Regions from separate parts of the Streptomyces sp. NPDC005706 genome, predicted to be linked through region 3. Evidence: riboswitches for the same ligand, from Rfam matches in the RefSeq annotation. Region 3 holds a riboswitch; each other region holds the start of a gene.

Region 1 (5,719 bases), on a different contig from region 3:
GCCGGGCCAGCAGCCTGCGCGCCTCCCCGAGCTTCGCGGTGACGGTCTGCTTGTGCCGTCGTACCTCCGCCTGCCGCGACCGCAGTGACTTCAGCTCGACGCGGGCGGCGCCGCGCAACTGCTCGATCTGGCGGAGCTGTTCCCGCACCCGGGCCACCGTCCCGGCCTGCCGGTCGCTCGCCCGCTCCGCGAACGCGGCTCCGTCCAGGTACCGGTCCGGGGCGCTGGACAGCGCCAGCTGCCAGGAGGGGTCGATGGCGCCGTCGCGGTACTGCGCCGCCGCCAGCGAACCGAGCGCGTCACGTGCCGTGTTGAGCTTCTGCTGCCTGCGGGCGGCCTCGTCCCGCAGCGAGTTCAGCCGCCGCTGGGCCGCGTCCGCCCGCTCCTTCGACCCGTTGTACTTCTCGGTGGCGCTCTCCGCCTCCTGGTACAGCTTGTCGACCTTGGCCTTCACCTGGGTCGGCGTCAGCTGCGGTTCGGCGTTGCCCGTCCCCTCGAAGGCCGTCGCGGTGGCCGCGCCCGCCAGGGCGAGGGTGACGGCCGTGCGGGCCGTGTTGCCGCCGAGCGAGCGCTGTCGGGGCTTGCGGTGGGCTGCCACCTGGACCGTCACGTCCTTCCATGGGACCTCTGCGGCCGAGCGGTAGGGGTGTCCGGCGGCGGCCCGCACAGGGGAACGGGCCGCCGCCGGACCTTTCTCGGCGGAGGTGGCCGGCGGCCGCCCCTGGCCCGGGCGGCGGTGGGAAGCCGGTCACCTGGGGGAGGACGCTAGGCCGGACTGTGACAGGTTGGTAACGCACTGTACGGAAGTGGCCGAGACGGACCGGGACGTACGCCTCTGTGATCGCATTGCCGGGCCATGGCTGCCGCCTTCACGCTGCGTAGTGACCGAAGCGTGCATTGAGGGGCCCGCGGGGGCCGTGTGGTGCTATGCGGCGCATATATGCAAGATCCCCCGCGAGGGGCGGCGCCGTGGGGCGGGCCCGGTGACCGGCCGTCCGGGACTCCCTCATAGGCTCCTGGTCATGGACGTACTCATCCATCTCCTCGTCGGCCTGCACATCATCGGTATCGCCGCGCTGCTTGGCGGTTTCCTCACCCAGATGAAGGCGATGGGCCAGGGCACGGCCCGGTTCGTCCCCGGGATGCTGCACGGCGCGTTCACCATGCTGGTCACCGGCGTGGCCCTCGTCGGGCTCAACGAGGCCGACGGCCACCACGTCAACACCTTCAAGATCGGCGTGAAGCTGGCCCTGCTGATCGTCATCCTCGGACTGGTCTACGTCCAGCGCGACGAGGAGAAGGTGGACAAGCGCGTCTTCGGACTCGTCGGAGCGCTGACCATGGCGAACATCTTCATCGCCGTGCTGTGGACCTGAGGCTCAGCGCGCCCTGACGCGCCCTGACGAGGCCGGCGCGGGCCGCGAGCACCGCGCCGGCCGCGACCGCCAGCCACACCGCCACCGCCAGCCACACAAGTACCTGGCCCGGACTCCGCAGCCACCCGATGTTCAGGACCGCCGCGACCGACAGGGTCGACGACGCCGTCATACCCAGCGGGAACACCGTCGACCAGCGCCGCACGTCGAAGCGCAGCCGCGGCCGGGCCACCTCGGCGGCCAGCAGGACCACGCAGCACGCCAGGTCCAGCGCCAGCAGCGTGACCGTGACATCGCGCAGCACGCCCCGGTCGTCGTCGTTCCACAGATACAGCCGCGCACTGTCGGCGGCGAGCAGTTTCGCCCCGGCCAGCGCCGAGATGGCGAGCGCCCCGCCCGCGATCCAGTGGTCCCCGGCACCCTCCAGCACCTGACGGGGATCGAAGCGCGCGAGCGCCAGGCCGTAGAGGACCAGGCCCAGCCAGAACAGCAGCAGCGCGGCGCGCGCGAGCCATGCCGTCGTCTCCGCCGCGGCCAGGGTGGCCGCCAGCACCGCGAGCCCCTGTGTGGCCACACAACACAGGAACACCGCCCCCGGCATGCGCCGCCCCCAGTGGCGTACGACGAGAAGCAGCAGCACCGGCCACAGCAGGACCGCCAGTGCCAGGGCGGCCTCGGCCAGGGTCTGCCGGCCGAGCAGCGAGAACCGGGTGCCGACCACCGTCGTGGCGGCGACCGCGGAGAGCGCGCCGGGGCTCTTCGCCTCGGCCAGCCAACGCGGCCGCTGCGTCACCAGCCGTACGGCGAAGTCGGCGGCGAGCGCCAGCCAGGCGAGGCAGGCCAGCCACAGGAAGACGAGCGACACCGTCTCGGGACCGGTCAGATGCAGGCCAACCGACACGATGCCGCTCGCCATGACGGCGGCCCCCGCCGCCGGCGGACGCCCCGCCCACCACGTACGCAGACCGGAGAAGCCGGGCATGGGCATGCGCCCGATGCTAGGGAGCGGCGGCGCCGGCGCTCGCGGGGCACGCGCGCGTGGAGCCCGAAAAGAGCACCGTCAGGCCGGCCGCACCACCCGGTGAACGACCGACTCGCCCGCCAGGTGGACCGGCTCCTCGCGCACATACGCACCGGGGCGCGGGGCATGGATCATCGTCCCTGCTCCCGTGCACAGGCCCACGTGGCTGCTGTCGTCGTGGAAGAAGACCAGGTCACCTGGGCGCGCCTCGGCGAGCGGGATCGCGGCGCCCATGCCGGCCTGGTCACGCGCGGCACGCGGCAGGGTGACGCCGGCGGCCTTCCAGGCGGCCTGGGTGAGGCCGGAGCAGTCGTAGGAGCCTGGCCCGCTGGCACCTGAGACGTACGGCTTGCCGATCTGGGCGCGGGCGAAGGCGATCGCCTTCTCGGCCTTGGTGACGGGGGCCGGCGGGGCGACGGGCGGCACGCTCACCGGCCGCGCCGCGGACCGCGGCCGCTCCGGGGCCCGGGCCGGGACCGAAGACGGAGCCGGAGCCGAGTGCGGGGCCAGGACCGAGTGCGGGGCCACGGCCGAGGGCGGAGCCGGGACCGAAGTCAGAGCCGGGTCCGGGGCAAGGAGCGAAGCCGAAGCCGGATCCACGACCGGGACCGGAGCAGGAGGCGGAGCCTGATCCGGGACCGGAGCCGTCAGCCGGTACAGCAGCTCGCGCGCGGTTGTGAGCTTGTGCTGGACGGCCGCCTTGGCCGTCTTCACGTCGTACTGTGCGGCGGCCGGCGCCTCGGGGGCCCTGGGAGTCTTCCCGCGCCCGGCCGCGCCCTTCACCCGGGAGGCCAGCCGGTTCATCAGCCGGTTCTGGGCGAAGTGGTCGTCCGGGTACTCCGCGAGCAGCGAGCCGGCCGTCTCGGGAGCGGCGGCGAACGGGGCCAGCCCCTCGCGGGCCTTCGTGAACAGGCCCGGACGCCGGACGGCCTCCGCGCGCGGGGCCTCGGCGCGAGCCCGCTGCGCGGCCGCGGCTTCCTCCTCCGGGTCCGCCCTGCGGTACAGCTCGTCGATCTTCTTCTCGACCTCCTCCACGCTCGGCCTGCCGTCGCCCGCGGAGGAGGCGGAGGCCGAAGCGGCCCCGGCCGTCTGGGACAGGACGGCCACGGAGGTGAGTGCGGCAGTGGCCAGGACGGGGGTGCGGATGCCCGTCCCGCGGGTTCCCGGGGGACCCGGCTTGCGGTGCGACGCCAAGGGTGGCGACTCCTTCCAACGTGCCGCCTACCGGGTTAGCTGTCGGGTTCGGGCGGGTGGTTCGGAAGGGTTGCCCTACGGCGTCGTCCCGGGCGGGAGTCGGCCGATTCACCCCAGGATCGGTGGGTCCCCGGCTCCGGTCGCCGCGAAGGGGCGCACCGGACTCGGCGGAGGCCGCGCGGCCCGGCGAGGTTCGCCGGTAGGGGTCGTGCGGCCTGACGGCAACCTAGCCAACTCGTGTGACTCCTGTGAAGGTTGCTGTGCCATATGTCCGATACATTTCCGTGACCCGGGGCCAGTTTCATACGGGCGTGACAAGGTGCTTTCGCAGTGTGAGGAGTTCGGCCGCAGCCGTGGCGCGATGGCCGACGCGCCGCTGCCGTGTCGTGTCGCGGACCTCACGGGTGCCGACTTTCCGGTGCCGGGACCGGTTGTCGGTGCGGGCCCCTAAACTCGTAGAGCGATGAGCAGCCTCTTTGACGACAGCTTCCTGGCGGACCTCCAGGCCCCTCGCGGGCACGCGGAGGAGCCCCCGCCGCCGCCCGAGGACGATCACGCTCCGGAGCCCCTTCCGGACGATCTGTTCGGCGGGAAGTTCGACGTGCCGCCGGACCGGGACACCCACTACCGCGACGGCGCCCCGCGTCCCGTGATCGACCCGGACGCGCTGCTGCGGGGGCTGAACGACAACCAGCGCGCCGCGGTCGTCCACGCCGACTCGCCGCTGCTCATCGTGGCCGGCGCGGGCTCCGGGAAGACCCGCGTGCTCACCCACCGCATCGCCCACCTCCTCGCCGCGCGGAACGTGCACCCGGGCCAGATCCTCGCGATCACCTTCACCAACAAGGCCGCGGGCGAGATGAAGGAGCGGGTCGAGCAGCTCGTCGGCCCGCGCGCCGGCGCGATGTGGGTGATGACCTTCCACAGCGCGTGCGTGCGCATCCTGCGGCGCGAGTCCAAGAGGCTCGGCTTCACGTCGTCGTTCTCGATCTACGACGCCGCCGACTCCAAGCGCCTGATGTCCCTGGTCTGCCGCGACCTAGACCTCGACCCCAAGCGCTTCCCGCCGAAGTCCTTCAGCGCCAAGATCAGCAACCTGAAGAACGAGCTGATCGACGAGGAGGACTTCGCCGCCCAGGCCACCGACGGCTTCGAGAAGACCCTCGCCCAGGCCTACGCGCTCTACCAGTCACGGCTGCGCGAGGCCAACGCGCTGGACTTCGACGACCTGATCATGACGACGGTCAACCTGCTGCGCGCCTTCCCGGACGTCGCCGAGCACTACCGCCGCCGGTTCCGGCACGTCATGGTCGACGAGTACCAGGACACCAACCACGCCCAGTACGCCCTCGTACGAGAACTGGTGGGCACCGGGCAGCATGACGAGGACGTACCGCCCGGCGAGTCCGACCTGCCGCCCGCCGAACTCTGCGTGGTGGGTGACGCGGACCAGTCGATCTACGCCTTCCGGGGTGCGACGATCCGCAACATCCTCCAGTTCGAGGAGGACTACCCGAACGCGACGACGATCCTGCTGGAGCAGAACTACCGCTCCACGCAGACCATCCTGTCCGCCGCCAACGCGGTCATCGAGCGCAACGAGTCCCGCCGCCCGAAGAACCTGTGGACCAACGCCGGCCAGGGCGCGCGGATCACCGGATACGTCGCCGACACCGAGCACGACGAGGCTCAGTTCGTCGCCGACGAGATAGACCGCCTCACCGACGCGCGCGAGGCGAAGGCCGGAGACGTCGCCGTCTTCTACCGCACCAACGCCCAGTCCCGAGTCTTCGAAGAGGTCTTCATCCGCGTCGGCCTGCCGTACAAGGTCGTCGGCGGCGTCCGCTTCTACGAGCGCAAGGAAGTCCGGGACGTCCTCGCCTACCTGCGTGTCCTCGCCAACCCCGAGGACTCGGTGCCGCTGCGCCGGATCCTCAACGTGCCCAAGCGCGGCATCGGCGAGCGTGCCGAGGCGATGATCGACGCCCTGTCGCAGCGCGAGAAGATCAGCTTCCCGCAGGCGCTCAAGCGCGTGGACGAGGCCTACGGCATGGCCGCGCGCTCCACCAACGCGGTCAAGCGGTTCAACACGCTGATGGAGGACCTGCGGACCATCGTGGAGTCCGGT
Region 2 (5,719 bases), on a different contig from region 3:
GCGTACGTGTGGGTGGTGGTGATGTCCCCGTACGTGGCCTCGGAGGTGTTCAGGTTGTGGTTGTAGGCGTCCGCGCCCGCCTCGCGCAGCCGTTCGGCCTGGCCGTCGGAGAGCAGGCCGAGACAGGCGCACACCTCGACGTTCTCGTGCTGGTCCTTGATGGTCCGGATGGTCTCGGAGACCCGGTCCACGTCCCGGTCCGTGGGGCCGCGCCCGGACGCCACCAGGCAGACCCGCTTGGCGCCGCCCGCGAGGCCCGCGGCGGCGGCCTCGGAGGCCTCGCCGGGCTTCAGCCAGGTGTACTTGAGGATGCCGGCCGTGGAGCCGAGCCGCTGGGAGCAGTAGGAGCAGTCCTCGGGGCACAGGCCGGACTTGAGGTTGACCAGATAGTTGAGTTTCACGCGCCGGCCGAACCAGTGCCGGCGCACCTTGCCGGCCGCGGCCACCACATCGAGCAGGTCGTCGTCGGAGGTGGCGAGCACGGCGAGAGCCTCGTCGCGGGTCGGCGACTCGCGCCGAAGCCCCTTGTCCACCAGCGTGTTCAGCAGGTCCATGAGGCACGATCCTGTCCTACGGGACCGCCTCGGGCCAAGGAGAGTTTGCACAACGGAGACGGTTCACCGTGTGGGTATTGCCACACCCTGGGTGGAGGGCCGTACGGCTAGTGTCTGTCCGCTACCTACAAAAGCCCCGGAGGACCCATGGCGTTCGGCTGGATCGACGAGCAGGCCGAGGCGCGCCGTCGCGCCGGACTCGTACGGACCCTGCGCCCGCGCCCGGCCGACTCGCCGCTGCTGGACCTGGCGAGCAACGACTACCTGGGTCTCGCCCACCATCCCGAGGTCGCCGAGGGAGCGGCCGGGGCCGCCCGGACCTGGGGCGGCGGGTCCACCGGTTCCCGGCTGGTCACCGGTACCACCGAGCTGCACACCGAGCTCGAGCGGGAACTGGCGGACTTCTGCGGCTTCGAGGCGGCCCTGGTCTTCTCCTCCGGCTACGCCGCCAACCTGGCCGCGGTCACCGCGCTGGGCCCGCACGGGTCCCTGATCGTGTCCGACGCGGGCAACCACGCCTCGCTCATCGACGGCTGCCGGCTCGCCCGGGGCACCACCCAGGTGGTCGGGCACGCCGACCCGGAGGCCGTGGGCAAGGCGCTCGGCACACACCCGGGACCGGCGATCGCCGTCTCCGACACGGTGTTCTCCGTCGACGGCGACGCGGCACCGCTGGCCGCCCTGGCCGAGGCGTGCCGTGAGCACGGCGCGGGCCTGGTCCTGGACGACGCGCACGGGCTCGGGGTGCTCGGTGACGGCGGCCGGGGCGCTCCGTACGCCGCCGGGCTGGCGGGCGCCGCGGACGTGGTCGTCACGGCGACACTGTCGAAGTCGCTCGGCAGCCAGGGCGGTGTGGTGCTGGGGCCGGCCCGGGTCGTCGCCCACCTGGTCAACGCCGCCCGCACGTTCATCTTCGACACCGGTCTCGCCCCCGCGGCCGTGGGCGCCGCGCTCGCGGCGCTGAGGCTGCTGCGGCGCGAGCCGTCGCGGGCGCAACGGGCCCGCGCGGTCGCCGCCGAACTGCACGCACGGCTGACCGCCGCGGGTCTGGAGGCGGTACGACCGGACGCCGCGGTGGTCTCCGTGCGGGCTCCGTCCCCGGAGCAGGCCGTGCGCTGGGCGGCCGACTGCCGTACGGCAGGCCTGGCCGTGGGCTGCTTCCGTCCTCCTTCCGTGCCCGACGGCATCTCGCGGCTGCGGCTGACCGCCCGTGCGGACCTCTCCGGGGCCGAGATCGAACGCGCTGTACGTGTGATTCGCGAGGCGCGACCATGAGTCGGCGTGACACGGCCGCACATCTGGCGAAAGTGATCGGATCTGATCAGTAGGGGTCGGCCCGCCGGCCGGTGGTCAGGTCGGGTTCGACCCGGTCACCGGAGCGTTGCCACGAAGCCCGCCCAGCTCCCGGGGGAGAAGAGCAGCGCGGGTCCGGCCGGAGCCTTGGAGTCGCGCACGGCGAGCAGTCCGGCCCACGGGCCGGAGTGCGGCCGGGCCGTCTCCACGCAGTTGTTCGCTCCGGTGCTGTAGCTGCTGCGCAGCCACCGCACGTCGTGCAGATCGGTACTGGCTGGGACGTTCCGAGGCAGTGCTGTCATGGTGCCTCCTTACGCGCCGTCACCTATCCCGGCGATGTAGTCCAACGATTCCTCGGGTGAAAGGGCGTGGAACTGAAGGGTGTCGAAGGCCTCGGCGTAGGCCATGAGGTCTTCTTTCCGTTCCAGGTAGAGGCTACTCGTCAACTGGTCGAGAACAACCACGTCCAGATCAGAAGTGCTCGGAAATGAGAAGATAACGAAAGGCCCGGTGAGGCCGATATGCGCCCCCGCCGCGAACGGCAGTACCTGGAGCCGAACCTGGGGCAGCCGGGCGGCCTCCATCAGCCGTTCCAGTTGCCGCGCCATCACCTCGGGGCCGCCGACCTCCCGCCTGAGCACCGCCTCGTCCAGTACCGCGGTCAGCTTCAGCGGCGGCTCGGACCGGAGCACGTCCTGCCTCGCGAGCCGCACCTCCACCAGGGCGTCCAGCCGCTCCTCGTCCACTCCCTCCACCGCCGCCCGGGTCACCGCGCGAGCGTATTCGGGCGTCTGCAGTAGGCCGGGAACCACCGTGGTCTCCAGGGTGCGCATCCCGCTCGCCTGCGACTCCAGACTGATGAAGTCGCGGTAGGTGGGCGGCAGGACGCCCCGGTACGCGTGCCACCAGCGGTTGCGGCCGCCCGCGTCCTTCGAGCCCGTCAACATCAGCAGCAGGTCGCGCAGTTGCCGGTCCCGGACGTCGTAGGCGTCGAGGAGTAACCGTACGTCCGCCGGCCTCACCCCGCTGGCGCCGGTCTCGATGCGGCTCACCTTCGACTGGTGCCAGCCCACCAGGAGGGCCGCCTCGCCACTGGTGAGCCCGGCCCCGGTGCGCAGCGCGCGCAGTTCGGCGCCCAGCTTGCGGCGCCGGACCGCGGGACCGTTCTGCATGGGAACTCCTTACTCCTTCCGGGCCGCCCGGATACGGTCTCGCGTCGCAGAGTTCACCGCTTCGGGCGACAGATATATGCATATCTTGGTGGATCGCTCCCCTGACCGGCCCGGTGATGGCAGTCTGGCGAAGAAGCACCAGTCCGGGACCGTACTCGAACCATCCGCTCCTCGTCGGACTGCGGTCCCGTGGGAAAGGGACGACGTCGCCATGGCAGACCACCTGGAAGCATCCGTCACTCTGCCGAGCGATCCCGCCTCGGTCTCCGCGGCCCGTTCCTACGTGGTGGGCACCCTCGCGGAGTGGGGCCTGCCGTCGGACACCGACGTGGCCGACACCGTGCGACTCATCGTCTCCGAACTCGCCACCAACGCCGTGCAGCACACCTTCGGTCAGTCACCCACCTTCACGGTCGACATCGCGCTGGACCGTGACGAACACCTGCGCATCGGTGTCACGGACAGCCATCCGCGCTTTCCGAAGAGACTGCCCGCCGCCGTCCAGCAGGACAACGGGCGCGGCATGGTCATCATCCGCTGGCTCACCGCCGAGTGCGGCGGCAGACTCCGCGTCCGCCCCACCCGCGAGGGCGGCAAGACGGTGTCGATCGAACTGCCGTGGACGCCCCAGGGGGAGCAGCTCACGACGGCCGGGCAGCAGGAACCCTAGAAGAGGAACTGCGGAAGCCGGGGGACCGCGGCCCGGCGCGCGGCCCTGCGGCCGCCTCGGTGGCCCGTCACGGAGCCGGACGCGGCCGCGCCGCCCCGGGGCCGCCCGCGTGCTTCAGGCGGGCGCCGGGACGGCGCCGACGGTCAGGGGGAGCGGCCCTGCTGCTGGAGCCGCTCCGGGGGCTGGGCCGGGTCAGCTGACCCGGCCGTACCAGACGCTCCGTGTCCAGATCTTCTCGAGCCGCACCACGGCCCCGGTCTTCGGGGCGTGCCAGATCTTGCCCTTCCCGGCGTAGATGCCGACGTGGTAAACGCTGGATCCGGAGTGGAAGAAGACCAGGTCACCGGCCCTGCGGTGGCCGGCGGAAATATGCCGGGTCCGGTTGTACTGCTGGGCTGCCGTACGCGGCAGCTTCTTGCCCGCCTTCTTGAACGAGTAGAGCGTCAGACCCGAGCAGTCGAATCGGCGCGGACCGGTTGCCCCGTACTGGTAAGGAGAGCCCTTCTTGGAGGCGGCGATGTGCAGAGCCTTCGTCGCCAGCGTGGCGGCCGAGGCCTCACCGGCCAGGCCGGGCACGGCGATGGAGCCGCCCACCGCGGCAAGCGTAAGAGCCGAGGCCGTACCGGCCCGGGCCATCATCGACGGGACACGATTCAGCGCAGTCATGCGCAACCCTTCGTCAGCCGCCTGTGAAGGATGACCTGTCGGATTCGGGCTGGCGAAGTGGCCCGGCCGCGTTGCCGCGGCTTCACCCCAAGGGCTGCTCGGCACGACCGTCCGTCTGCGACGAACGTCCGTCCCGGCGACCCGTCTTGCCTGGGTCCTCCACTCCTGCCGATCCACTCCTGTCGACCGGTCATCCGGGCGGCGGCAGGACTCGGCGTCCGCACGGATCGCCCCGCCGCGGTGGCGGGGTCTTGTCGTCAGACAGGGATCTTCACTCACAGGTGTCCGAAAATCCCAATGGAACCGGGGATTTGTGGCGTTACTCACCACTCACCCGTTCGGGTGGACACTGCTCTGTTCGAGTCTCCGTCAACTCCCGGACGTAGCCCCGGACCTGGGAAAAAGCGTCTCCGCGCATCTCCCCGATCCGCCGATCGCGCAAGTCGGAGAGTCAGAAAAAAAGCCCGGAGATACTCCGGCCGGGGGTACGTCGTTCGGGCCGTTTCAACTCCACGCCGGGCGGACCGTCGACGATCGGGTCCACCCGGCGCGGGAACCGGCGTCCGGGTCAGCCCACGCAATCGGGCGGGAGCACGACGCGCGCGGTACGGCGCTCACCGTCGAGCACCCGCAGCGCCCGTGCCAGCGTGTCCCCGTGCAGCTCCGTCTCGCCCCGCCGGTGCATCAGGGCGAGCGCGTCGCGCAGCTCGGCCGCCTTGCGCACCAGGGCCTGCGCCGCGCGCAGCCCGCTGTAGGTGTCTCCCGGCCGCGCCGGGTTGATCCGGCCCAGCAGGTCGGCCGCCTCCAGGTAACGGTCGATCAGCTCGCCCTCGGCCCTGGTCAGCGCGGGCAGCGGCGGAAGCTCCGGCGGCAGCATCGGCGGGTCACTCCGCCCGCTCGGCGCCGGGAGCGGCCTTGCGGCTCGGGACGACACCGTCCACCAGTCCGTACGCCAGCGCGCCCCGCGCGTCCAGCACCAGATCCCGCTCCAGGTCCTGGCCGACCTGCTCCGGCGTGCGCCCGGTGTGCCGGACCAGCAGCCCCTCCATCAGCGCCCGCATCCGGGTCAGCTCCCCGGCCTGGATGAGGAGGTCGCTCGGCTGTCCCTGGGCCGGTTCGGGCAGCGCGGGCTGCTCGAGCACCACGCGCGCCCCCGGCAGGATGAAGCGCTTGCCCGGGGTGCCGGCCGCGAGCAGGACCGCGGCGGCGGAGGCGGCCTGGCCCAGGCAGTAGGTCTCCACGTCGCAGCGGACGTAGCGCATCGTGTCGTAGACGGCGGTCATGGCGCCGAACGAGCCGCCCGGGCAGTTGAGGTACAGCGTGATGTCCCGGTCCGGCGCGGTGTGTTCGAGTTGCATGAACTG
Region 3 (5,719 bases):
CGCGGTAGCCGTCGGCGAAGTGCAGCGGCACCCGGACGCGGGCGCGCGGGGTGGCGGCGGGGGTGTCGGACATACGGGCCTCCGGGTTCCGTCCGCACCTGCTTCAGATTTGAAGCAGTGGCTAGGTCCGGGACCCTACCGCATGCTTAAAAGTTAAAGCAACGCATTTCGCGGGGGCGCCGCGCGGCGCCCGTGTCTGGGCCGGCCCCGCACCCGGGCCGCGCTCAGGAGCGGGGCGGCTCGGGCGGCTGCCCCGAACAGGGCGACGATCGCCGCCGCCACGGCACGTCCTCCGCCGCGGCCCCCGTCTCCTCCCCCTCCAGCACCCGGGCCACCCCGGCGCAGATCTCCTCCAGCTGCCCCACCTGCTCGGGCGTGAGCCGGTCGAACAAGGTGGTGCGGACCGTCTCGACATGCCCGGGTGCCGTACGCTCCAGCACGGCCATCCCCTCCTGCGTCAGCACCGCGAGACTGCTGCGCCGGTCCCAGCGGCAGTCCTCCCGGCGCACCAGCCCGTCCCGCTCCAGCCTGGTCACCGCGTAGGTCAGCCTGCTGCGGGTGATCTTCAGGGTCTCTGCGAGGTCGGTCATGCGCAGTCGCCGCTCGGGCGCCTCGGAGAGGTTGGCCAGCACGGAGTAGAACAGGTGGGGCATGCCGGCCTCCTGCTGGAGCTGCCGGTCGATGGCGTCCTCCAGCAGCCGGGAGGCGGCGATGTAGGCGCGCCAGGCGCGCTGCTCCTCGGGGGTGAGCCAGCGGGTCGTCATGTCGCCAGTGTAAGTTTGTTTCAAACTTGAACCAAGGCTCCGCCGGGGTCTTCGCGAGGGAGCGCGCCGATGCCGTACCCGTACGTCCTGCTGTCCGCCGCCGTCTCCCTCGACGGCTACCTGGACGACACCGGCCCCGACCGGCTGCTGCTCTCCGGTCCGGCCGACTTCGACCGCGTCGACGAGGTGAGGGCCTCGGCGGACGCCATCCTGATCGGCGCCGGCACCATCCGCGCCGACAACCCCCGGCTCCTCGTCAACTCGCCCGGGCGGCGCGCCGCCCGAGTGGCCGAGGGGCGGCCGGCGTACCCCCTGAAGATCGCCGTCACCGCCTCCGGCGACCTCGACCCGGCCGCGCACTTCTGGCACACCGGCGGCGAGAAGCTCGTGTACACCACGGACCGGGGCGCCGGACGGGCCGCCCGCGTCCTCGGCGCGACCGCCGACGTGGTGCCCCTCGGTCCCGAGCTCGACTGGCGCGCCCTGCTGGAACACCTGCACGACGTGCGCGGAGTGCGGCGCCTGATGGTCGAGGGCGGCGGAACCGTCCACACCCAGCTCCTCCAGCAGGGTCTCGCCGACGAACTCCAGCTCGTCCTCGCCCCGCTCTTCGTCGGTGACCCGGCCGCCCCGCGCCTGTTCGGCCCGGGGGAGTACCAGGGCGGCCGGCTCCGGCTCACCGAGTCCCGCCGTATCGAGGACGTCGTCCTCATGCGCTACGAACCCACCGCCCCCGGCACCGGCCCCGCGCCGGCCGCCGCGGACCGGCGCTGGCTGGCCACCGCCTGCGAGCTGGCCGCCCTGTGCCCGCCCTCCCGCACGGCGTTCAGCGTCGGCGCGGTCGTGGTGGCCGCCGACGGCACCGAGCTGGCCCGCGGCCACTCGCGCGAGGGCGGCGACCCCGTGGTGCACGCCGAGGAGGCGGCCCTGGCGAAGCTGGACCCGGCCGACCCCCGGCTGCCCGGCGCCACCGTCTACAGCAGCCTGGAGCCCTGCTCCCGCCGCGCCTCCCGCCCCGCACCCTGTGCCGAGCTGATCCTGCGCGCGGGCGTGCGCCGGGTGGTCACGGCCTGGCGGGAGCCGGACACCTTCGTCCCCGGCGCCGACGGCACCGGGGTGCTGGCGGCCGCCGGCGTGGACGTCGTCCTGCTCCCCGAGTACGAGGGCCCGGCCAAGGCGCCGAACGCCCATCTGCTGCCCTGAGCGGCACCGCGCGGAAACGTGTGTGCGGAGCACCCCCAGGGATGGCGTATGCTTGAGACACAACGACGCGGGGTGGAGCAGCTCGGTAGCTCGCTGGGCTCATAACCCAGAGGTCGCAGGTTCAAATCCTGTCCCCGCTACTGAAGACTCAGGGCCGGAATCCAGTACATGGATTCCGGCCCTGAGTGTTTCCCGCCCGGCTCCCGCCGGACACCGAGGGAGCCGCGCCCACAAGGCGAGTGGCGTACGTCACAGCAGGTCATCCGCTCGGGCCACAGCAGTCGCCCGCCTCCCGGGCTCCCGCCACGCTGGTCGTACGTCGAGGACACGGGAGACCAGCAGTGCGCCCTGGTGAGGTGGAGGAGAGCCCGTACGCCAGGGCGGGCGACAGATTCCCCGGCGGACCCGCACCGGACCCGGACCCGGACCCGGACCCGGACCCGGACCCGGGCCCCGGCACCGGCCCCGCGCCCCTGCCGCCGGAGCGGTGCCGCCGCCCCGTCGCGCGCACCCTGCCCCACGCCCTCTCCCTCCTGCTCATCGCCGGCGGGCTGCTGTACGACCTGCTCACCCCGCGCGACTTCACCGCCGTGCCCTTCTTCACCGCCGCTCCGCTGGTCGCCGCGCCCCTGGCCTCGCTGCGCACCACGCTCCTCACCGGGCTGGCCGCCCTGGCCGCCACCTATGTGGTGCACGCCCACTTCGGCCCGGGCCTGGACGTCAACACCGTCACCCAGATCGTCACCGTGGCCACGGTCGCCCTGCTGGCCGTCGTCATCAACCGGGTCGTACGCCTCGGCGACCGGCGGCTCGCCTCCGTCCGGGAGATCGCCGAGGCTGCCCAGCGGGCCGTGCTGCCCGAGCCCGCTCCCCGCATCGCCGGCCTCGACATCGCGGCCCGGTACGAGGCGGCGCAGGAGGGCGCGTTCATCGGCGGCGACCTGTACGCGGTGCAGGACGGCCCGCACGGCGTACGGCTGGTCGTCGGGGACGTGCGCGGCAAGGGGATGGGCGCGGTCGCCGCCGTCGCCGTGGTGATCGGGGCGTTCCGGGAGGCCGCCGAGCACGAGGCCACGCTGGAGGCGGTCGCCGGGCGGCTGGAGCGGGCGCTGGCCCGCGAGGGCACCCGGCGCGGCGTCGACGCGCTGGAGGGCTTCACCACCGTCGTCCTCGCCGAACTGCCCCACGGCGAAGGGGTGGTGCGGGTCGTCAACCGCGGCCATCCGCCGCCCCTGCTGCTGCACGCCGACGGCACGCTGCGCGCCCTGACCGCGGACGAGCCCGCGCTGCCGCTCGGCATGGGCGACCTCGGCCGGTGGCCCGACCGCGCGGCCGAGTACCGCTTCCCGGACGGTTCCACCCTGCTGCTGTTCACCGACGGCCTCACCGAGGCCCGTGACGCCCACGGCCGGTTCTACGATCCGGTGCGCCGGCTCGCCGGGCGCCGCTTCCCCGACCCGCCCACTCTGCTCACCCGGCTCGCCGCGGAGGTCAGGCGGCACTCCGGGGGCGGCATGGCGGACGACATGGCGCTGCTGGCCGTACGCCGACCCGGGGCGGATGTGACCAACAGTGATCGGACGGCAGCCCTCCGCTTCACTGCTGAGTCACCATCAAAAACTCCGTGACTCCTGAATGCGGGTCAACTCGCCCGTTTTTCACGGCCGTGCGGCGTACGTCCACTCTCGGAAACGTTAATGATCAAGCCGAACGGCTTGGAATCTCACAGGTGGGTCTATTAACGTTCGATAACGCAGCGCGGTCGTCCCAGCCGTCACAAGAGGCGGCTCCGTGCGCACGCGCCGAATCCCGCAAGGGAACCGGGGAACCACCACCTTGGGGTGAATCACGCGGATGCCACCGTGAACCGATCCGGTTCTCGGTACGTATACGCGCGTAGGAGACCTTCCTGCTCCGAACCCGTCAGCTAACCCGGTAGGCGGAGGAAGGAAAGGAGTACGCCCGCGTGGCGTCCAACCGGCCTGCCCCCGAAGCCCCATACGTGCCCAGCCAGCGTGACACCGAAACATTCGGCTACGGCGGCTACAGCGCCGAAGAGGGTCCCTGGGAGGAATGGAACCCCACCGAGGAGTCCGTCCGCCCCGTACGCGGCCGGCACCGCGTCGCCAAGCAGCGCGGCGGACTCGCCCGCAGCTCCACCGTCCTCGGCGTCGGCGTCATAGCGGCAGTCGGCGCGGGCGGCATGGCCAGCGCCCACACCGGCAAGCCGCCGGTGTCCATCTCGATGCCCGACCTGCCCTCCGTCGGCTCCCTGTTCGACGACGACCACTCCGAGGCGTCCAAGGCCACCACGGCCTCGCTCAGCTCGGTCGGCACCACCGCCGCCGACAGTGAGCAGGACGCATCCGACGCGGGGGAGACCCTGCGCAACAGGATCATGGCGCAGGCCGAGCAGCAGCAGAGCAAGGCCGACTCCACGGCCACCGCGGCAGCGGCCGCCGCCGCCGGGCAGAAGGCCGCCGACGCGGCCGCCGAGGCGCAGAAGGAGGCCAAGGCCGAGGCCGAGGCCAAGGCCGCCGAGGCCAAGAAGGAGGCCGAGGCCGCCGCCAAGAAGAAGGCCGAGGAGGAGCGGCTGGCCGCGCTGGCCAAGCAGTACACGCTGCCGACGTCCTCGTACACGATCACCTCGACCTTCGGCCAGGCCGGTTCGATGTGGTCCTCCGGCTACCACACCGGCCTCGACTTCGCCGCGCCCACCGGCACGCTGATCAAGGCCATCCACAGCGGCACCGTCACCGAGGCGGGCTGGGCCGGCGCCTACGGCTACCGCACCGTCCTCACCCTCGACGACGGCACCGAGCTCTGGTTCTGCCACCAGTCCTCGATCAGCGTCTCCGCCGGCCAGAAGGTCAGCACCGGCGACGTCATCGGACGTGTCGGCGCCACCGGCAACGTCACCGGCCCGCACCTGCACCTGGAGGTCCACCCCGGCGGCGCTGCCACCGGCATCGACCCGATGGCGTGGCTGCACGGCAAGGGCCTCAATCCCTGAGCCCGGCCCGGGCCTCCTGAGCCCGGCATCCGGCATCTCGATCCAGCAGCCCTGACGCCCCCGGCGTCAGGGCTGCGGCCGTGTTCACACACCGTTCGCACGGTCCCGGAATGGGCGGTACCGGGGTGATCGTTGTAACCGGACATGACTGCTTCTCTGCGCAAACTCGGCTCCTCCGACCTCGAGGTCTTCCCGCTCGCCCTCGGCGGCAACGTCTTCGGCTGGACCGCCGACGAGAAGACCTCCTTCGCCGTCCTCGACGCCTACACGGCGGCCGGCGGCAACTTCGTCGACACCGCCGACTCCTACTCGGCGTGGATCGAGGGCAACGAGGGCGGCGAGTCGGAGACGATCATCGGCAAGTGGCTCAAGGCCCGCGGCAACCGCTCCGACGTCGTCGTCGCTACCAAGGTCAGCCAGCACCCGGAGTACCAGGGCCTCACCGCGGCCAACATCAAGGCCGCCGCCGACGCCTCGCTGCGCCGCCTGGACACCGACTACATCGACCTCTACTACACGCACTTCGACAAGCCCGAAGTGCCGGTGGAGGAGATCGTCGGCGCCCTGGACGAGCTGGTGAAGGCGGGCAAGGTCCGGCAGATCGCCGCCTCCAACATCAGCCCCGAGCGGCTGCGGGCCTCCCTCGACTTCTCCGACCGCGAGGGCCTGGCCCGGTACGTGGCCCTCCAGCCCCACTACAACCTGGTCTCCCGCGACACCTACGAGGGTCCGCTGCAGG
Region 4 (5,719 bases), on a different contig from region 3:
CGCCGACCGCAGCGCCTCCGCCAGTTCTGCGTCGCCCGGCGAACCCTCCCCGATCGCCGGGATCGCCGTGACCACGACCGCATCGCAGGTGTCGTCCGCCAGGGCCCTCGACAGCGCGCGGTGGAAGTCCTCCGCCGTCGCGCCGGTGGTCAGGTCGAGCGGGGGCGAGGGCCGCAGCCCCTCCGCGAGGCAGCGGTCGTAGGTCAGCAGGCCCAGCGACTCGGAGTTCCCGAGGATCGCCACCCGGGGCCCGGCGGGCAGCGGCTGCCGGGCCAGCAGCAGGCCGGCGTCGACCAGCTCGGTGATCGTGTCGACCCGGATGACGCCGGCCTGCCGGAGCAGCGCCGACACGGTCTCGTGGGGCAGCCGCGTCGCCCGTACGGCGTGTCCCTGCGGCGCGGATCCGGCGCCCTGCACCACGAGCAGCGGCTTGGCCGCGGCCGTGCGCCGGGCCAGGCGGTTGAACTTGCGCGGGTTGCCGATGGTCTCCAGGTACATGAGGGCGACGTCGGTCTCGGGGTCGTCGTACCAGTACTGGAGGACGTCGTTGCCGGAGACGTCGGCCCTGTTGCCGGACGACACGAAGGTGGACACGCCCGTGACGCCCGTGACCCCTCCCCCGCGCCGGTGCAGCCGGGACAGCAGGGCGATGCCGATGGCGCCGGACTGGGCGAACAGGCCGATGCGGCCGGGCCTGGGCATCTCCGGGGCCAGTGAGGCGTTCAGCCGGACTCCGGGCGCGGTGTTGATGATCCCGAAGGCGTTGGGGCCGATGATCCGCATGCCGTACGCGCGCGCCTGCCGCACCAGGGCACGCTGCCGCTCGCGCCCCTCGGGCCCGCTCTCGGCGTATCCGGCGGACAGCACCACCAGCCCCTGCACCCCGTGCTCGCCGCACTCGGCGACGACGGCGGGCACGTGCTCGGCCGGGACGGCGACGACGGCGAGGTCCACGGGCCCGTCGATGTCCCGCACCGAGCGGTGCGCGGGCACCCCGTCGACCTCCGTGAGGTCCTCGGTGAAGGCGCTGTTCACGGCGTGCAGCCGGCCCCGGTAGCCGGCCTCCCGGATGTTGCCGAGGACGCCGCGGCCGACGCCGCCCGGCGTGCGGCCGACGCCGACGACGGCGACGGAGCCGGGCGCCAGCAGCCGGCGGACCGAGCGGGCCTCGGCGCGCTGCTCCCGCGCGCGCTGGACGGCGACCGAGCGGTCGGTGGGCTCGAGGTCGAACTCCAGGCGTACGACGCCGTCCTCGAAGCTGCGCTTCTGGGTGTACCCGGCGTCCGTGAACACCTTGATCATCTTGGTGTTGGCGGGCAGCACCTCGGCGGCGAAGCGCCGGATGCCCCGCTCGCGCGCGACGGCCGCGACGTGCTCCAGCAGCGCGGACGCGACGCCGCGGCCCTGGTGGGCGTCCTGGACCAGGAAGGCGACCTCGGCCTCGTCCGCGGGCACGGACGCGGGCATGCCGTCGGTGCCGATGCGGTCGTAGCGTACGGTGGCGATGAACTCGCCGCCGATCGTGGCCGCGAGTCCCACCCGGTCCACGAAGTCGTGGTGAGTGAAGCGGTGGACGTCCTTGGCGGACAGACGCGGGTACGGCGCGAAGAAGCGGTAGTACTTCGACTCGTCCGAGACCTGCTCGTAGAAGCTGACCAGGCGGTCGGCGTCATCAACGGTGATGGGCCTGATGCGCGCGGTGCCCCCGTCGCGCAGCACCACGTCCGCCTCCCAGTGAGCGGGGTACTCGTGCCGGTCCTGCCGGTCCGCCGGGCTCTGCATGGGCCCCAGGGTACGGCTCGCGTACGGCGACGTCGCGAGGCAGTCTGTGGAGGGCGACAAGCCGGATCGAGGCCGCGATCCGGCGGCGGCACCGCGGCGGGACGCAGGACCGCCCGGGGCACGCTTCACGATATGGGAAACTGGTCTAGACAACCCTGAACACCGAAGGGCAGCAACACATGGCTGAGCGCCGCGTCAACGTCGGCTGGGCCGAGGGCCTCCACGCCCGCCCCGCCTCCATCTTCGTCCGAGCCGCCACGGCCACAGGCGTCCCGGTGACGATCGCCAAGGCCGGGGGCAACCCCGTCAACGCGGCCTCCATGCTGGCCGTCCTGGGTCTGGGCGCCCAGGGCGGCGAGGAGATCGTCCTCGCCTCCGACGCCGAGGGCGCGGACATCGCCCTGGACCGTCTGGCCAAGCTGGTCGCCGAGGGCCTCGAGGAACTGCCCGAGACGGTCTGAGCCCTGGCTCACGAGAAACACCGGAGCCGTGCCGTCCTTTCCGGGCGGCACGGCTCCGGTGTTTCACCGATTATTCCGGTGCGCGGGAAATCCGGGCACCGGAAATACCCCGCCCCGAAATTCCCTCTTCTTTGTATACGGCCCCCGTGTTAATTACGCGGGCTCGACATGTTTACAACGTGTTGCGAAGTCCTCACACGGTCCGGGCGACCCCCGCCGCCGGAAAAACGCAACCGGTGCGCGGCCGTCGCGCGCTCAGTGTGCAGCGCCGTGACGGCACGCGCGCGTTCGCCGTCGCCACGCGCCACCGCGTCCACGATCGCGCCGTGCTCGGCCCAGGAGTCCACCGGGCTCGGCGGGGCCACCACCGCGTACATCCAGGCGATCTTGTGCCGGAGCTGGGTCAGCATCGACGTCAGCGAAGGGCTGCCGGACGCCTGGGAGAGCGTCTCGTGGAACCAGCCCCCCAGCGCGCGCAGATCCTCGCTGTTGCCCCTCCTGGCCCGCTCCTGCCCCAGCCTGACCAGGCCGCGCAGCACCTTCAGATGGGCCTCGGTACGCCGCTGGGCGGCACGGGCGGCGCCGAGCGGCTCCAGGAGCATGCGCATCTCCAGCAGGTCGGCGGCCTCCTGCTCGGTCGGCTCGGCCACGCACGCGCCCGCGTGCCGCCGGGTCACCACGAAGCCCTCCGCCTCCAGGGTGCGCAGCGCCTCACGGACGGGGACGCGCGAGACGCCGTAGCGGCGGGCCAGGACTTCCTCGGTGAGCCGGCCGCCTCGCTCATGGACACCCGCGACGATGTCGTCCCGGATCGCCGTGCACACCGAGTGCGCCGGAATACGCATGACCGACCTCCGCCTTGATCCCCGTGAAACGCCGACGATGGACGTGTTGATCCGTGACTCTATTCCAAGGGAGCGGAATTTCCGACGGCGGGCCGGAATCCATGCATATTTTTTGGCCGACCGCGCCGTCACGCATAGCTGAAAACCGCGAAAGCCCCGGCTCGGTGAGCCGGGGCTTTCGGATGTCCGCGCGGGACGGGGTCAGACGTGCACGCCGTGCTTGCGGAGGTAGGCGATGGGGTCGACGTCCGAGCCGTAGTCGGGGGAGGTACGGGCCTCGAAGTGCAGGTGCGGGCCGGTGACGTTGCCGGTCGCGCCGGACAGGCCGATCTGCTGGCCCGGAATCACCTTCTGACCCACCGTGACTCCGATGGACGACAGGTGCCCGTACTGGGTGTACATGCCGTCGGCCATCCGGATCACGATCTCGTTGCCGTACGCCCCGCCCCAGCCGGTGGAGACGACGGTGCCGGCGCCGACCGCGTGCACGGAGGTGCCGCTGGCGGCGTGGAAGTCGATGCCCGTGTGCGAGCCGGAGGACCACAGGGAGCTGCTGGCCTGGTAGGCCGTGGAGACGTACGAGTGCACGATCGGGGCGACGAAGGCGTTCAGGCGCTTGCGCTCGGCCTCACGGGCGGCGCGCGCCGCGGCCTCGCGTTCCTTCTTCGCCTCGGCGGCGGCCGCCTTGGCGGCGGCCTCCTCGGCCGCCTGCCGCTCGGCGGCCTGGGTCTGAGCGGCGGCCTGCTCGTCGATCTGCTCGGCGACGTCGTCGCTCACACTGATCACCGGAGTGAGGCCGGTCTGCTCGACGGGCTTCTCCGCGGCGAGCGCCGGCGAGGCCGCGAGGGTGCCGATGACACCGGTGGTGGTGAGGGCTGCGACACCCGCCGCCTGAGCGGTGGTGCGCTTGACGCGGCCGGGCTTGCGGTGCTTCCCGGAGGCGCACATGAACGCCATGAAGTGGCTGGTCCTTTCCTTCCCTCTCGCCTACCGGGTTAGCTGACGGGTTCGGAGCAGGAAGGTCTCCTACGGACCCCCTCGCTCGCGCGCGGGCGTCCGATTCACCCCAGGGACTGCGATGGGTCCCCGGCTCCCCTGGCTCGCGCCGTACGGGGACTCGGCGATGACTGTCCGGTGCCGCGGACGCGGCGCACTGCCTGACGGACAGCCCGGAAGACGCTAAGCGGGCCGGTCCCCGGCGCCCAAACGAATCCGTGATTTTGTAGCGCATCCCACAGGGCAGACAGGCAACCTCTGCCCCAATTCGGACATCTGAACAAGGACGGTTCACCCGTTTCGGGAAGGACCGCACACACGAGGGGGACCTGACGGCCCGTCGGCCGCGAGGTCCCCACGCGCGCGTGACGCCGTCCGGCCGCTACTCGGCGGCGACGACGGTGACTTCGCCGATGCCGAGCGCCTCCACGGGCTCCTTGATCTGCGCCGCGTCACCGACGAGGACCGTCACCAGGCCGTCCACCGGGAAGGCGCTGACGACCGCCGCGGTGGCCTCCACGGTGCCGGTGGCCGCGAGCTGCTGATACAGCGTCGCCTGGAAGTCGTCGGGCAGGTGCTGCTCGACCTGGTCGGCCAGGGTGCTCGCGACGGCCGCCGCGGTCTCGTACTTCAGCGGCGCCACCCCGACCAGGTTCTGCACGGCGACGTCCCGCTCGGCGTCGGTCAGGCCCTCGGCCGCGAGGGTGCGCAGCACCTTCCACAGGTCGTCGAGCGCCGGGCCGGTGTTCGGGGTGTCCACGGAGCCGCTGATGGCGAGCATCGCGGCGCCGGTGCCGTCCGGGGCGGACCGCAGGACCTGCCCGAAGGCGCGCACGCCGTAGGTGTAGCCCTTCTCCTCGCGCAGGACGCGGTCCAGGCGGGAGGTGAGCGTGCCGCCGAGGCAGTAGGTGCCGAGCACCTGGGCGGGCCACACCCGGTCGTGCCGGTCGGGGCCGATCCGGCCGATGAGGAGCTGCGTCTGGACGGCGCCGGGCCGGTCGACGATGACGACCCGGCCGGTGTCGTCGGCGGTCACCGGCGGCACCGGGCGCGGCTCGGCGGGGGTGCCGGTCCAGGCGCCCAGGGTGTCGGCGAGCAGGGCGTCCAGATCGGTGCCGGTGAGGTCGCCGACCACGACCGCGGTCGCGGTCGCGGGACGGACATGCCGGTCGTAGAAGGCACGGACCGCGGCCGCGTCGATCTTCTCGACCGTCTCCTCGGTGCCCTGGCGCGGCCGCGACATGCGCGCGGTGGCCGGGAACAGCTCCCTGGAGAGCTCCTTGGCGGCGCGGCGGGAGGGGTTGGCCAGCTCGTGCGGGATCTCGTCCAGCCGGTTGCGCACCAGCCGCTCGACCTCGCTCTCCGCGAAGGCGGGGGCGCGCAGGGCGTCGGCGAGCAGGCCGAGGCCCTTGGCCAGGCGGGAGGCCGGCACCTCAAGGCTGAGCCGGACGCCGGGGTGGTCGGCGTGCGCGTCGAGCGTGGCGCCGGCCCGCTCCAGCTCGGCGGCGTAGTCCTCGGCCGAGTGCTTGTCGGTGCCCTCGGAGAAGGCCCGCGCCATGATCGTGGCGAGTCCGTCCAGGCCGGACGGCTCGGCGTCCAGGGGCGCGTCGAGCAGCACCTCCACGGCGACGACCT

The links. A riboswitch is a leader RNA that binds a small molecule or an ion and turns the genes downstream of it on or off. The one in region 3 is predicted to bind cyclic di-AMP.
Region 1: linked by a shared signal. The riboswitch ahead of ABZ478_RS03960 (C40 family peptidase) and the one ahead of ABZ478_RS24110 (M23 family metallopeptidase) in region 3 are both predicted to bind cyclic di-AMP.
Region 2: linked by a shared signal. The riboswitch ahead of ABZ478_RS15525 (C40 family peptidase) and the one ahead of ABZ478_RS24110 (M23 family metallopeptidase) in region 3 are both predicted to bind cyclic di-AMP.
Region 4: linked by a shared signal. The riboswitch ahead of ABZ478_RS27735 (M23 family metallopeptidase) and the one ahead of ABZ478_RS24110 (M23 family metallopeptidase) in region 3 are both predicted to bind cyclic di-AMP.

Annotation. Positions count from the first base shown of each region.
Region 1 covers NZ_JBEXYS010000002.1:71,125-76,843, forward strand. Annotated here, with positions in the region: gene ABZ478_RS03945 (NlpC/P60 family protein) at 1-598, opposite strand, end outside; gene ABZ478_RS03950 (hypothetical protein) at 1,023-1,376, shown strand; gene ABZ478_RS03955 (hypothetical protein) at 1,354-2,358, opposite strand; gene ABZ478_RS03960 (C40 family peptidase) at 2,437-3,591, opposite strand; cyclic di-AMP (ydaO/yuaA leader) riboswitch at 3,599-3,771, opposite strand; gene pcrA (DNA helicase PcrA) at 4,055-5,719, shown strand, end outside.
Region 2 covers NZ_JBEXYS010000007.1:122,578-128,296, forward strand. Annotated here, with positions in the region: gene bioB (biotin synthase BioB) at 1-554, opposite strand, end outside; gene ABZ478_RS15505 (8-amino-7-oxononanoate synthase) at 702-1,829, shown strand; gene ABZ478_RS15510 (DUF397 domain-containing protein) at 1,925-2,149, opposite strand; gene ABZ478_RS15515 (helix-turn-helix transcriptional regulator) at 2,159-3,019, opposite strand; gene ABZ478_RS15520 (ATP-binding protein) at 3,231-3,689, shown strand; gene ABZ478_RS15525 (C40 family peptidase) at 3,882-4,355, opposite strand; cyclic di-AMP (ydaO/yuaA leader) riboswitch at 4,359-4,582, opposite strand; gene ABZ478_RS15530 (hypothetical protein) at 4,924-5,232, opposite strand; gene ABZ478_RS15535 (ATP-dependent Clp protease proteolytic subunit) at 5,240-5,719, opposite strand, start outside.
Region 3 covers NZ_JBEXYS010000016.1:17,816-23,534, reverse strand. Annotated here, with positions in the region: gene ribA (GTP cyclohydrolase II) at 1-73, opposite strand, end outside; gene ABZ478_RS24130 (MarR family transcriptional regulator) at 225-764, opposite strand; gene ABZ478_RS24125 (dihydrofolate reductase family protein) at 834-1,967, shown strand; tRNA gene ABZ478_RS24120 (tRNA-Met) at 2,034-2,107, shown strand; gene ABZ478_RS24115 (PP2C family protein-serine/threonine phosphatase) at 2,309-3,595, shown strand; cyclic di-AMP (ydaO/yuaA leader) riboswitch at 3,758-3,926, shown strand; gene ABZ478_RS24110 (M23 family metallopeptidase) at 3,934-4,980, shown strand; gene ABZ478_RS24105 (aldo/keto reductase) at 5,125-5,719, shown strand, end outside.
Region 4 covers NZ_JBEXYS010000021.1:116,368-122,086, reverse strand. Annotated here, with positions in the region: gene ABZ478_RS27750 (GNAT family N-acetyltransferase) at 1-1,782, opposite strand, end outside; gene ABZ478_RS27745 (HPr family phosphocarrier protein) at 1,962-2,243, shown strand; gene ABZ478_RS27740 (GntR family transcriptional regulator) at 2,393-3,088, opposite strand; gene ABZ478_RS27735 (M23 family metallopeptidase) at 3,290-4,045, opposite strand; cyclic di-AMP (ydaO/yuaA leader) riboswitch at 4,058-4,221, opposite strand; gene ABZ478_RS27730 (pitrilysin family protein) at 4,467-5,719, opposite strand, start outside.